Regions from separate parts of the Pseudobacillus sp. FSL P4-0506 genome, predicted to be linked through region 4. Evidence: riboswitches for the same ligand, from Rfam matches in the RefSeq annotation. Region 4 holds a riboswitch; each other region holds the start of a gene.

Region 1 (3,209 bases), 980 kb from region 4:
ATCAGGTCCTCAGTTGACTCCAGTCCGATGGATAAACGGATCATTTCTTCTTTCGTACCCGATTTTGCTAAGTCTTCACTGCTTAATTGCTGATGTGTGGTAGAAGCCGGGTGAATAATGAGTGACTTGCCATCCCCCACATTGGCAACATGTGACCACAGTTTAATGTTATCAATCACTTTTTTACCTGCTTCGCGGCCGCCTTTAATGCCAAATACAACAATAGAACCAAACGTATTAGCCAAGTATTTCTTCGCTAATTCATGAGATGGATGATCCTCCAAGCTTGGATGAGATACCCAATCTACTGCCGGATGATTTTTCAAATAATCGACGATAGCAAGCGTGTTTTCATGATGGCGCTGAATACGTAAATGCAACGTTTCCAGCCCTTGAAGCAACAAGAAAGCGCTATGGGCACTCAAGGAAGGGCCAAAATCCCGTAACAACTGTACGCGTAATTTGATAGCAAAGGCTGGGCCTTCCAGGTCCGCAAATCTTAAACCATTATAAGATTCATCCGGCTCCGTAAAGCCAGGAAACTTTTCACTGTTCCAATTGAATGTTCCTCCATCTACTACTATACCACCGATGACTGTTCCATGGCCGCTGATCCATTTCGTAGCGGAATGAACGACAATGTCGGCCCCTCGAACAAGCGGATTAGCTCCGTAAGGAGAAGCAAACGTATTATCTACAATGAGCGGAATACCATTTTCATGAGCAATATCTGCCACCTTTTCCACATCAAGCACATTCAAGGAAGGATTTCCGATAATTTCTCCAAACAGAGCTTTTGTTTTTGGAGTGATCGCTTTGCGGAAATTTTCCGGATCAGTAGAATCAACAAACTTTACATTAATCCCGTATTTAGGAAGCGTATTGGCAAAAAGGTTATAGGTGCCTCCGTATAAATTAGCTGCCGCTATAATTTCATCGCCCGCGTGAGCCAGATTAAGAATTGAAAAGGAAATGGCAGCCATTCCTGATGAGAGCGCCACTGCTGCTGCTCCCTTTTCCAATGCAGCCACACGCTTTTCAAACACATCTACTGTCGGGTTGGTAATACGCGTATAAATATTTCCTGGCTTTTGCAAAGCAAATAGGGCGTTAGCATGATCTGTATCTTCAAATACATAAGAAGTCGTTTCATAAATCGGAACGGCACGGGCGCCAGTAACCGGATCCGGCACTTGTCCTCCATGAAGTAAAATTGTTTCTTTGTTCCACTGTTCGTTTGTCATCATTAATCCCTCCCAATTATTAAATAAAGCGCTAGTAACCTGAAGAATAACTAAAAAGCCCTCTTCTGTTGTAAGAAGAGGGCTTTATTATAGGATCCTCCTCTTATCTCTCAGGCACATACGCCTGCAGGAATTAGCACCGTTTCAGACAATTTGTCTGAAGGTTGCCGGGCTTCATCGGGCCTAATCCCTCCACCGCTCTCAATAAGAGTACTTCTATTTAATTGCGTAACTCATAATCTCTTGGTTTTTATTATATAGCATAGCGATCAGAATAGTCAATAATATTCCGAATGTTTTCACTTATCTCCAGCAAGCTCAGCCAACAAATAATGACACCCATACTTAACTGAGCGCTTTCTAATTCCTTCGCGGCTGCCTACTAATTGGAGTTTAAATACTTTTGTTTCCCTGTGCTTTGAAGCAAGACCAATCCATACAGTACCAGGCGAGTGTCCTTCCGATTTATCCGGTCCCGCCACTCCGGTAAAGCTAATACCGAAGTCAGCATTCAAAAGACTGCGGACATTTTCCGCTAATTCAATAGCACACTGTTCACTAATGGCACCATAACTTTCAAGCGTTTCTGGCTTCACTTGCACGAGTTTTTCCTTTGCTTCATTGGAGTAGCAAACAATCCCGCCATTAAAGAAAATGCTCGCTCCGGGAATAGCTGTCATTTCACTTTGAAACAATCCCCCTGTTAAGCTTTCAGCTGCTGCTAACGTATGAGATGTTTCCTTTAAGCGCTCCGCTAGCTCACGGGCAATGGACGTATCATTATAGCCATAAAAGTATTCCCCGACCCGGCGAAGAATTTCCTCCTCTGCTTCTTGTATCATCTGTAAGGCGGTTTCTTCCGATTCGTGTTTAGCAGTGATTCGCAGTGTTACCTCTCCATCACCAGCAAGCGGGGCAATCGTCGGATTTTGTTGTGCGAGTAACAAATCCTCTACTTCTGTTTCTAAAGCAGATTCTCCAATACCAAAAAACCTTAATACGCGTGACTCTATTTTTTCAACTTTTTCAAGCACATCTAATAGCGCCGGCTTTCCATAGCGGACAAACATCGGCTGCATTTCCCGGGGTGGCCCAGGCAAAAGCATATAGAAATGATTCTTTCCTTTTACCATCATCCCTGGCGCCATGCCATGATCATTCGCTAAAACGAGACAGCCCTCCATGACCAGGGCCTGTTTTTTATTGTTTGGTGTCATCGGGCGCTTCGTTTTTACAAAGTAGTTTTCAATACTTTTTAAGGCCTCTTCGTTATAAACAAGCGGACGACCAATATGAGCGGCAATTGCTTCCTTTGTTAAATCATCCTTCGTAGGACCAAGCCCACCTGTAAAGATTAGCAAGTCCGCTCTTTTTTCCGCTTCCTTTATTGCATCGAGCACACGGCTACTATTGTCCCCAACAACCGTATGATAGTACACATTCACCCCAATTTCCGCTAATTGCTGAGAGAGAAACTGGGCGTTTGTATTTGTAATTTGCCCTAACAGCAACTCGGAACCAACTGCAATAATTTCTGCATTCATTTTTGTCATCCCTTCTCTTATTCAGGCCCTGTTAAAGATGAATATTGTTTTTTCGATAGTTGATTGTAGCAGAAGAAAGTGTCTTTAGCGGAGAAAGTGAGTCCTGGTAAGATGGCGCACAGACCGCCAGCGGAAAGCGTCCGCCTGCAGTATAAATCAACAAGCAAGTAATGGAACAGGGGCCTTTATTAAAAATAAGGCTGCTCCATAAGCAGCCTTATTTTATATAGTATCGTGGTAAATTTTAAATACTATAAACACAACGGGGCTTACTTTGGAGCAACCTTTTCTTTTACTTTGAATGTTTAAACACGCCACGGTTAAGATAGAAGTAATCCCAGCCGGACCAAACGGTAAAGAATGCCGCTATCCAAAGGGCGATATCTGCAAATGGAATTCCTAATCCTTCAAATGGCGCATT
Region 2 (3,209 bases), 2.9 Mb from region 4:
TGGACATCATTTGTACGAATGGAACAATCGGGCTGAGCCGGCTGGATGAGTTAATTGAAAGCTTGGAAGGACAAGATGTATATATCCTTGTTGATGCAGACCGCGCCGGGGAAAAGCTGCGTCAGCAATTTATCCGTGAATTTCCCGAAGCTCACCATTTATACATTGACCGTGTCTATAAAGAAGTCGCTACTGCTCCTTACCGCCATCTGGCTTCTGTATTATTAAGTGCCAACATTGATGTACATGGGGAGTTTTTACAAAAGGATGGATGAAATGCAAAAGGAACAAAATATAAACGAATTAATCAGGACGAATCACTTAGTAGCCATCTATGCGTATACACCGCTGTGCGGAACGTGCCAATTAGCTGGAAAGATGGTCGACGTTGTCGAGAAGGTAGACAACGGCTTTATATGGGCCCGCATGGATGTGAATTATCATGAGAGCTTTGCGATTCATCATGCGATTGAAAGTGTCCCATGTCTGCTTATATTTAAAGAAGGGGAATTAAAGGAAAAGATTTATGCCTTTCAGTCGGTTCCTCATATATATGAGAAGTTAAGTCAATATATATGATTGCTGCTTCCTACAGGGAGGCAGTTTTTTATATAGGCATGTTTGACGAAATATGCGAATGAGTGCGCACTTTGTCGAGTAATTAATAAAGGAGATTTCCTCCTCTGCTTGGAAGTTATTAAGTAAAGCTAAAGCGAACAGAGGGGGAAATAAAATGAAAGAGAAATTGTTAGCTGTACAGGCAGCTTGCCATGGTAGAACGCATATCTGGCCATTGCTCCCGCTCGAACCTGTACACGTGCTGCTGGTAGGAGAAAGTGAGAGCTGGCTGCTCGTGATCAGCCATCAGGGAATGCAGCTTTCAAATAGCAGCACGGATCATTGGCATTTACGGTTGAGGGGTGGGCTTGAACCGCTCTTAGAGGGGCAGGGTCAGCTGCGCTTGTATGAAGCGATGGGGGCAGTCGAGGTGTCAGGATTTTACCGGGTTAAGCTTTGGTTTGAATCGTTCCTTTGGTTATGCCGCCCTTATTATGAAAAGTTTGATACAGCATAAAAACATTTTTTTAAAGAATAATTGACAATTTTCGTAGAATAATGATAAAATCAAATCCATTAAGAACAACATATTGCATACAGCTCTTATCAAGAGAGGTGGAGGGATGTGCCCGATGAAGCCCGGCAACCGTCAACAGCGAGCGCTTGTTGAAAAGGTGCCAATTCACACAAAGCGTTTTGCTTTGGGAGATGAGAGAAAGGAATCTACTAAAGAACACCTTTCTGCTCATTTTGCAGAAAGGTTTTTTATTTTTTCGGGTGGAATGGAGGAAAACCGCCGCATGATTTCAATAAAAAATGTAAAAAAAGTCTTTTCCACAAAAAATGGAAAAGTGACAGCAGTAGATAATATTGACTTAACGATAGATAAAGGCGAGATTTTTGGTGTAATTGGTTACAGTGGAGCTGGGAAAAGCACACTTATCCGGATGCTGAACGGTCTTGAAAATCCGTCTTCGGGCTCTGTTGTTGTTGCGGACCGGGAGATATCAAAAATCCGGGGAAGCGAGCTGCGTCAGGCGCGCCAGGAGATCGGCATGATTTTCCAGCACTTTAATCTTCTTTGGTCAAGAACGGTGCGAGATAACATTGCCTTTCCGCTAGAAATTGCGGGTGTGTCGAAAGAAGAGCGCCTTAAGAAAGTGGATGAGTTGATTAAATTAGTTGGTTTGGAAGGAAGAGAAGACGCTTATCCTTCACAATTGAGCGGCGGACAGAAGCAACGCGTCGGTATTGCCCGGGCGCTCGCAAATGACCCGAAAGTTCTGTTGTGTGACGAGGCTACCTCAGCACTTGATCCGCAAACAACGGATGCTATTTTAGATCTGCTTGTTGATATTAATAAACGTCTTGGATTAACAATTGTGCTCATCACTCATGAAATGCATGTCATTCGGAAAATTTGCCATCGGGTGGCAGTAATGGAAGCAGGCCGTGTCGTAGAACTTGGTTCGGTGCTCAACGTTTTCAAATCGCCCGAGCAGCCAATTACAAAGCGGTTCGTTCAACAAGTGACCGAGCCAGAAGAATCAAAAGAAACCATAGAGCACTTGCTTGAACAGTTTCCAAATGGCAAGGTAGTCAAGCTTACTTTTATTGGTGAAAGTGCAGAGCAGCCAATCATTACGAATTTAATCCGTCAATTTAACATAGCGGTAAATATCGTCCAAGGGAAAGTGTCGCAGACGCAAAACGGTGCGTATGGTTCACTATTCGTTCATTTAACGGGTGAACCAGAGGAAGTGGCACAAGCAGTGGCCTATCTCGACAAGCAAGAAGTCAGCTCGGAGGTGATCCATCATGCTTGAACAATGGTTCCCTAATGTTGATTGGGAAAAAATGTGGGAAGCGACAAATGAAACCCTTTATATGACGGGTATATCCGTGGTGGCTACCTTTATTTTGGGCATACTCCTTGGTCTGCTGTTATTTTTGACAGCTAAAGGAAATATATGGAGCAATAAAGTAATTTACAGCATTGTCTCTGCTTTTGTTAATATTTTTCGTTCCATTCCTTTCATTATATTGATTGTTTTATTAATTCCATTTACAAAAGCGCTTATCGGTACAATGATCGGTGAAAATGCGGCACTGCCAGCCCTTATCATCGGGGCAGCTCCTTTCTATGCGCGCATGGTTGAAATCGGCCTGCGTGAAATTGACAAAGGAGTCATTGAGGCAGCGCGAGCAATGGGAGCAAAAACGAGTACGATTATCTTTAAAGTACTGCTTCCTGAATCAATGCCAGCGCTTGTTTCTGGGATTACTGTTACAGCGATCGCTCTGGTTGGCTACACGGCCATGGCAGGTGTGATTGGAGCTGGCGGTCTGGGGAATCTTGCTTATCTGGATGGATTCCAGCGCAGCCGGAATGATGTCACTTTGGTTGCTACGATTATTATTTTAATCATTGTGTTTGTGATTCAATTGATTGGTGATCTTATTACTAATAAGTTAGATAAAAGATAAATTTTAGGAGGGGAAGAAAGATGAAAAAGTGGTTGCTTACTTTGTTAACTGCAGTAGTTGTGTTTGCGTTGGCTGCCTGTGGCGGCTCAGATGATAAGAAAGATGAGAAAGCAAAAGAAGGCGGCAAAGAAGATAAGGAAATCGTTGTTGGTGCTTCGAACGTA
Region 3 (3,209 bases), 2.8 Mb from region 4:
ACGCTTGGATCAACAATGTTATCCATTGCTTGTAGCGGATAAGCGGCACGCGTGTTTTCTGTCAGGGTGTTATCATCGTAATTTGGAATGCGAGACTGTTCATCAAGCACTACATTTTCAAGAACCGAGCCGAAACGGATGGCATCAAAGATTTGTGGTTCCTTCTCACGGGAAAGGCCGATTGTTTTTGCATAGCAGCCGCCCTCAATGTTAAATACACCATTAGAAGACCAGCCATGTTCATCATCGCCGATTAAGCGGCGGTTCGGGTCTGCACTCAAAGTTGTTTTCCCTGTACCAGAAAGACCGAAGAATAGGGCCACATCACCTTCATAGCCAACGTTGGCTGAGCAGTGCATAGACAGAATATCATTTTCAGGAAGCAAGTAGTTCATTACAGAGAAGATCGATTTTTTCATTTCTCCTGCATATTCCGTTCCACCGATCAAAACGATACGGCGCTCAAAAGAAATGATAATAAATGCTTCTGATTTTGTTCCGTCTACTGTAGGGTCTGCTTTAAAGTTCGGAGCAGATACGATTGTGAAGCCTGCTTGATGATCTTTTAATTCTTCCTCAGTTGGACGAATGAAAAGTTGATGAGCAAACAGATTATGCCATGCATATTCATTGATCACCTGAATTGGTAAACGATGGGTTGGATCTGCCCCTGCAAATCCTTTGAAAATAAACAATTCTTCTTGTTCCTTTAAATAATTGATCACTTTAGTGTATAATTGATCGAAGACTTCAGGGGAAATTGGTTCGTTAACCGGTCCCCAATCAATTTTGTCCTTTACTGAAGGCTCTTCAACGATAAATTTATCTTTAGGAGAACGGCCAGTATATTTTCCCGTTTCAGCACATACTGCTCCAGAAGCAGTTAACACGCCCTCTTTACGATTAAGTACTTTTTCTACGAGCTGCGGCACAGATGGCTGCATTGTTACGTTATCACCTTTTAAAAGTTCCAAAATTTCACTTGAAACACTTACAGTCTTCATAAATTAATAACCATCCTTTATCTGAAATTAAATAATTGTTATCGCATTATTTGTTCAAAAATAGTATAACACATTACATTTAATAGTCTATACTATTCACTTATTTTTTTGCGACTTTTTTTATTTACAGATTGTCCGATTTCCTATAAAAGAAACCGAAAAAATGAAGAGATTTTATACGAAACCAGTTGACATTGTCGAACGGATTTCGTATGATGTAACCTTGAACGGATACTCTTATCCTGAGCTGGCGGAGGGACAGGCCCGATGAAGCCCGGCAACCTGCTTGATTGTGATTGGTAGTTATATCGACTGCCGGCACTTATACAATATAAGTTTGTACTCAAGACAAAGGTGCTAACCTGCAGCAAGGGCAAACCTTGAACGATAAGAGTGAAAGGCCTATGTTGATAAGACCAACCTTTCCTCTCTTTATTTCAGGAGGGGTTTTTTTATTTTAAAAGGGTAAACTTAGGGGAAATGAGTACCGTACCATTATCGATCGGCAGTAAGTTGATCATTTTAAGGAGGAAGTTTCATGACTAAAAATCGTCGTCTCTTTACTTCAGAGTCAGTCACTGAAGGGCATCCGGACAAAATTTGCGATCAGATTTCCGATGCTATCCTAGATGAAATCTTATCAAAAGATCCAAATGCGCGTGTCGCAGCGGAAACATCTGTTACAACTGGACTCGTACTCGTAGCAGGGGAGATTACAACCTCTTCGTACGTGGATATTAATAAAATTGTTCGGGAGACAGTTAAGGAAATTGGCTACACTCGTGCAAAATACGGTTTTGATGCCGATACATGCGGTGTGTTGACATCCATTGATGAGCAGTCACCTGATATTGCAGCGGGTGTGAACGTGGCTCTTGAAGCACGTGAAGGCCAAATGAGCGATGAAGAAATTGAAGCGATTGGTGCGGGTGACCAAGGCTTAATGTTCGGTTTTGCTTGTAATGAAACAGCAGAATTAATGCCGCTCCCGATTTCATTGGCTCATAAATTATCCCGTCAATTAACGAGAGTTAGAAAAGAAGAAACGTTATCGTATTTACGTCCAGATGGTAAAACTCAGGTAACAGTTGAATATGATGAAAACGACAAGCCAGTAAGAATCGATACAATTGTTATTTCGACACAGCATCATCCGGAAGTTGCGCTTGAACAAATTCAAAGCGACTTGCGCGAGCATGTCATTGACCCGATGGTCCCTGCAGAATTAATCGATGAACATACAAAGTTCTTTATCAATCCAACAGGCCGTTTTGTTATCGGCGGACCTCAAGGAGATGCGGGCTTAACAGGCCGGAAAATTATCGTGGATACATACGGTGGTTATGCACGCCATGGAGGCGGAGCATTCTCCGGTAAAGATCCAACAAAGGTAGACCGTTCAGCAGCTTATGCAGCTCGTTACGTAGCAAAAAATATTGTTGCGGCCGGCCTTGCTGATAAATGTGAAGTCCAGCTCGCCTATGCGATTGGTGTAGCTCAGCCTGTTTCAATTGCTGTCGATACGTTCGGCACAGGAACGGTTTCTGAAGATGTGCTTGTTGAACTTGTTCGCAATAATTTTGATCTGCGTCCAGCGGGCATTATTAATATGCTTGGACTGCGTCGTCCAATTTATAAACAAACAGCCGCTTATGGACATTTTGGTCGTACAGATGTGGATCTTCCTTGGGAAAGAACAGACAAAGCTGAAATCTTAAAAGATCAGGCATCAAATTAATAAGCAGCAAAAAGCCTGGAGACTCTTTAACGGTCTTCAGGCTTTTTTTGTATGCTTTTATAGTACTGTCCTTTTTCTACGTACTCTCTGACAATGCGCTCCATATCTTTTCTGTCTTCCTCATTCACTGGGCGAATCACTTTTGCCGGCCGGCCAAATGCCACGGAGTGAGGAGGAATGACTTTTCCCTGGGGAACAAGACTACCGGCCCCGATAAATGCTCCTTCACCAATTTCTGCATTATCAAGAATGATGGAACCCATACCGATTAAAGCTTTTTTTCTAATTTTACAGCTGTGCAAAATAACTTGATGGCCGACTGTGACTTCATCTTCAATAACAAGCGGGTTGTTCGGGCTTTGATGCAATACAGAATTATCCTGAATGCTCACTTTTTTGCCGATTACAGTCGGGGCTACATCCCCGCGAATAGAAGTATTAAACCAAATATTTGTTTCTTCGCCAAT
Region 4 (3,209 bases):
CTGCCAACGATAAATATCCACCTTTTAAAGGGTTTGATCATGTAAAAGAGGCCTGTGCCGAGTTTTATCAGAAAGAGTATGGGGTAGAAATAGACCCTGCCAGGGAAGTAGCCCTTATTATCGGCGGCAAGGCAGGGCTTGTTGAGCTTCCACAATGTTTGTTAAACCCAGGTGATGTAGCGCTTGTACCCGATCCAGGCTACCCGGATTACTGGTCAGGCATTGCTCTTGCCGGCGCAGAAATGTATATGATGCCGCTAAGAGAAGAGAATGGTTTTCTTCCCCGGTATGAAGATGTTCCTGAAGAGATATTGAAAAAGACAAAGCTGCTGTTCATCAATTATCCCAATAATCCAACGGGGGCTATGGCGGACGCCGCTTTTTTTGAGGAGACTATTCAGTTTGCTAATCAGCATGGGATTTGTATCGTTCATGATTTCGCTTATGGAGCGATCGGTTTTGATGAGAAAAGGCCGGTTAGCTATCTTGAAATTGATGGGGCAAAAGAGATCGGCATCGAAATCTACACAATGTCAAAAACGTACAATATGGCAGGCTGGAGAGTTGGATTTGCTGTTGGCAACCCGAGCGTGATCGCCGCTATAGATTTAATTCAAGATCATTTACACTGCAGTTTGTACGGCGGCATTCAGGAGGCTGCGGCCGCGGCTTTACTCGGGCCGCAAGATGAGGTGCATAAACAACAAGCCATGTATGAAAAGCGCCGCGACTTACTCATTAATAGCTTGAATGAAATTGGTTGGGAAGTGACAGCACCGGAAGGGTCATTTTTTGCATGGTTAAAGGTGCCAGAAGGCTATACCTCTGAAGGATTCAGTGACCTTTTACTTGAAGAAGCAGGCGTCGCGTTTGCACCGGGAATTGGCTTCGGCGAACGCGGGGAAGGGTATGTCCGCGCTGGATTGGTAGCTTCAGAAGAAAAGATCAAAGAAGCCGTGCGTCGCATTTCGCAACTTTCTATTTTTAAAAATCAGGTTGACAATCGATTATAATCATGTAATAATTCGTATGAATTAATAAATTAATGCGTAAATTCAGAGTATAAATAGAATTTTACTTCAGCCAGCTTAAGGCTGATGAATTGAATAGAAACGAATATCTTATCAAGAGCAGGTGGAGGGACAAGCCCGATGAAGCCCGGCAACCGACCCGTATGTATACATGCAGGCACGGTGCTAATTCTTGCAGCGCAAGCTGACAGATAAGAGAGTGGAATAGCTACCAAACCTCTTCTTATCTGAAGAGGTTTTTTATTTTGTTTTTATTGTTAAAAAGGGAGGAATGGAAAATGACAGTGACAGACCAGAAAGGACTTGCAAAAGATCGCATTTTAGAATGGACTATATCAGCAGAAAGTTTTTTAGAAACAGCTAGCGTTCAACAGAACGAAAGTATTTTATGGATAGGATCAGCTTCAACTCCTTCACTAACAAGATGGGTGAGTGAAAGAGCTCAGATTACTGTAATTTCTCCTTCCCTTTTTACTTCTAAAAAAAGTCAATTCGATGTAGCAGCAGCTCAGCTTGGCATCCATTTTTTGGATGAGGGAGAAGAATGGCTGAGAAAAAGTTTTCATTTACTGAAGCCGGGAGGCCGCCTTATCATCGATTTAGCCGAAGCCATTACACTGGAGAACATAGAGGGAAAAAATTATATTAAAAGCCTCCCCGATTATTGGGATCTTTTAAGAGAAATTGGATTTGAAGCAATATTTGTTCAACAGATAACAGTCCGTTCCCTTGCAGAAGCAATGGAACAGGGATGGATAGAGCTGACAGAAAGAGCGATGTTCCCGGCTGTTGTGAATCGCTTTATTGCTTTGAAAGGTTAGTAAGATAACGAGCCGTAAAGTCGATGAGTGGTCGGATTTCGATAAGCTTGCAAGCGGCTTGAGCAACTGTGCCATTTGTCATTGTGTGTTCCTTCTCGAAGGCTCGGCCAATTTCATTAAATTGTTCAGAGTTTTCTTCAAGCTCCATATAAGTTTTCCAAATGCGCTCACCATTTTCTAGTATGGCTGAGCCTTGCTCAAAAGCTTTACGGCCGTCATCTGCCCGAAATTCACCAAGGTGCATAGCTGTACACGTGCTGTAATCCGTACCGATAAATAAAACGGATGCATCAAGATCATATAACCTTGCAAGCGGCGATTGCTCTCCAAATGCAAAGTCAATCGAGTGGTTATCGATAATGAAGGAAGCATATTTTCCCCAGGCTGTAAATGAGCTGGAAGGATGGAGGCTCCGTTTTACACCGGGAAACGTACGGAATAATTCCGCGATACGCCCCATACCAACAGTAGGAGTGATATCTGGTAAATAGGCAGGCATAAAATACCGGATACCTGGCCACCACTCTTCGGGTACAGGCGGATTTTGCCAATATTTTGGATCGGTATTATGAGTAGTCTGCGAAGGCATAACAATTGTCCCGCTATTCGAAACAGCGGCCATTAATGCTTGAATGACGGTAACTTCTCCACCAGCTATCCATCCGAGTGAGCGCAGGGAAGAGTGTACCATAACAGTCGAACCAGGTTTTATTCCAAGAGAATGAAGGTCTTTTTGCAATGTCTCTGTAGTAATGAATGATTCTGTTTGTTGAACTAAACGATTACCTGTCATCAGCTTCCTCCGTTATTTTCATCTATTTTCTTCTATTATAAAAGATAGAGATGACCATGCATAGGAGCTGCAACAAAAATACTATTTCCATGCTTTTTTCTTTCCGCTTTGTCTAGTATGATGAAAAAGACTAAGAAGGAAAAGGGTGAAAACCAGTGAATGAACGACGAGTGTTTTCTCGAACGATTCCCTATAATAGCGAAAAGTTTTTTCATCAATATAAATGGCTAGCTGGGGTGGAATCCCATCATGTTCTTCTCGAAAGCGGAAGGGGCGGGCGTTATAGCGTAGCCGGGTTGTCGCCGCTTGCGGTTGTTTTTTCAAATGAGGAGGGCATTGAAATTCAGACTGCCGGTCAAACAGAAAAAAGAAAAGGAGTCCCGCTTCCAGAGCTTGAAAGTTGGTTAAAAACATATCAGCTGCCTAAGCAAGAAGGCCTGCCTGATTTCCAGGGGGGGGCAATCGGTTACATCAGTTATGATTATGTTCGTTACATTGAGAAATTACCGAATTGCGCTGAAGAAGATCTGGGATTGCCGCTTCTTTATTTTCAGATCTTTGAGG

Evidence for each region. Region 4 has a riboswitch for S-adenosylmethionine ahead of MKZ02_RS21815 (hypothetical protein). Riboswitches for the same ligand answer to the same signal wherever they lie in the genome.
Region 1: another riboswitch for S-adenosylmethionine. It lies ahead of MKZ02_RS16595 (O-acetylhomoserine aminocarboxypropyltransferase/cysteine synthase family protein); the one in region 4 lies ahead of MKZ02_RS21815 (hypothetical protein).
Region 2: another riboswitch for S-adenosylmethionine. It lies ahead of MKZ02_RS06880 (methionine ABC transporter ATP-binding protein); the one in region 4 lies ahead of MKZ02_RS21815 (hypothetical protein).
Region 3: another riboswitch for S-adenosylmethionine. It lies ahead of metK (methionine adenosyltransferase); the one in region 4 lies ahead of MKZ02_RS21815 (hypothetical protein).

Annotation. Positions count from the first base shown of each region.
Region 1 covers NZ_JBBOOI010000001.1:3,351,439-3,354,647, forward strand. Annotated here, with positions in the region: gene MKZ02_RS16595 (O-acetylhomoserine aminocarboxypropyltransferase/cysteine synthase family protein) at 1-1,244, opposite strand, end outside; SAM riboswitch class I at 1,345-1,455, opposite strand; gene MKZ02_RS16600 (competence/damage-inducible protein A) at 1,544-2,788, opposite strand; gene pgsA (CDP-diacylglycerol--glycerol-3-phosphate 3-phosphatidyltransferase) at 3,081-3,209, opposite strand, start outside.
Region 2 covers NZ_JBBOOI010000001.1:1,419,612-1,422,820, forward strand. Annotated here, with positions in the region: gene MKZ02_RS06865 (toprim domain-containing protein) at 1-275, shown strand, start outside; gene MKZ02_RS06870 (thioredoxin family protein) at 277-579, shown strand; gene MKZ02_RS06875 (hypothetical protein) at 734-1,075, shown strand; SAM riboswitch class I at 1,159-1,273, shown strand; gene MKZ02_RS06880 (methionine ABC transporter ATP-binding protein) at 1,359-2,384, shown strand; gene MKZ02_RS06885 (methionine ABC transporter permease) at 2,377-3,045, shown strand; gene MKZ02_RS06890 (MetQ/NlpA family ABC transporter substrate-binding protein) at 3,066-3,209, shown strand, end outside.
Region 3 covers NZ_JBBOOI010000001.1:1,532,873-1,536,081, forward strand. Annotated here, with positions in the region: gene pckA (phosphoenolpyruvate carboxykinase (ATP)) at 1-1,004, opposite strand, end outside; SAM riboswitch class I at 1,239-1,398, shown strand; gene metK (methionine adenosyltransferase) at 1,543-2,742, shown strand; gene MKZ02_RS07570 (gamma carbonic anhydrase) at 2,769-3,209, opposite strand, start outside.
Region 4 covers NZ_JBBOOI010000001.1:4,332,437-4,335,645, reverse strand. Annotated here, with positions in the region: gene MKZ02_RS21820 (pyridoxal phosphate-dependent aminotransferase) at 1-1,013, shown strand, start outside; SAM riboswitch class I at 1,119-1,229, shown strand; gene MKZ02_RS21815 (hypothetical protein) at 1,310-1,852, shown strand; gene MKZ02_RS21810 (aminoglycoside N(3)-acetyltransferase) at 1,833-2,645, opposite strand; gene MKZ02_RS21805 (anthranilate synthase component I family protein) at 2,801-3,209, shown strand, end outside.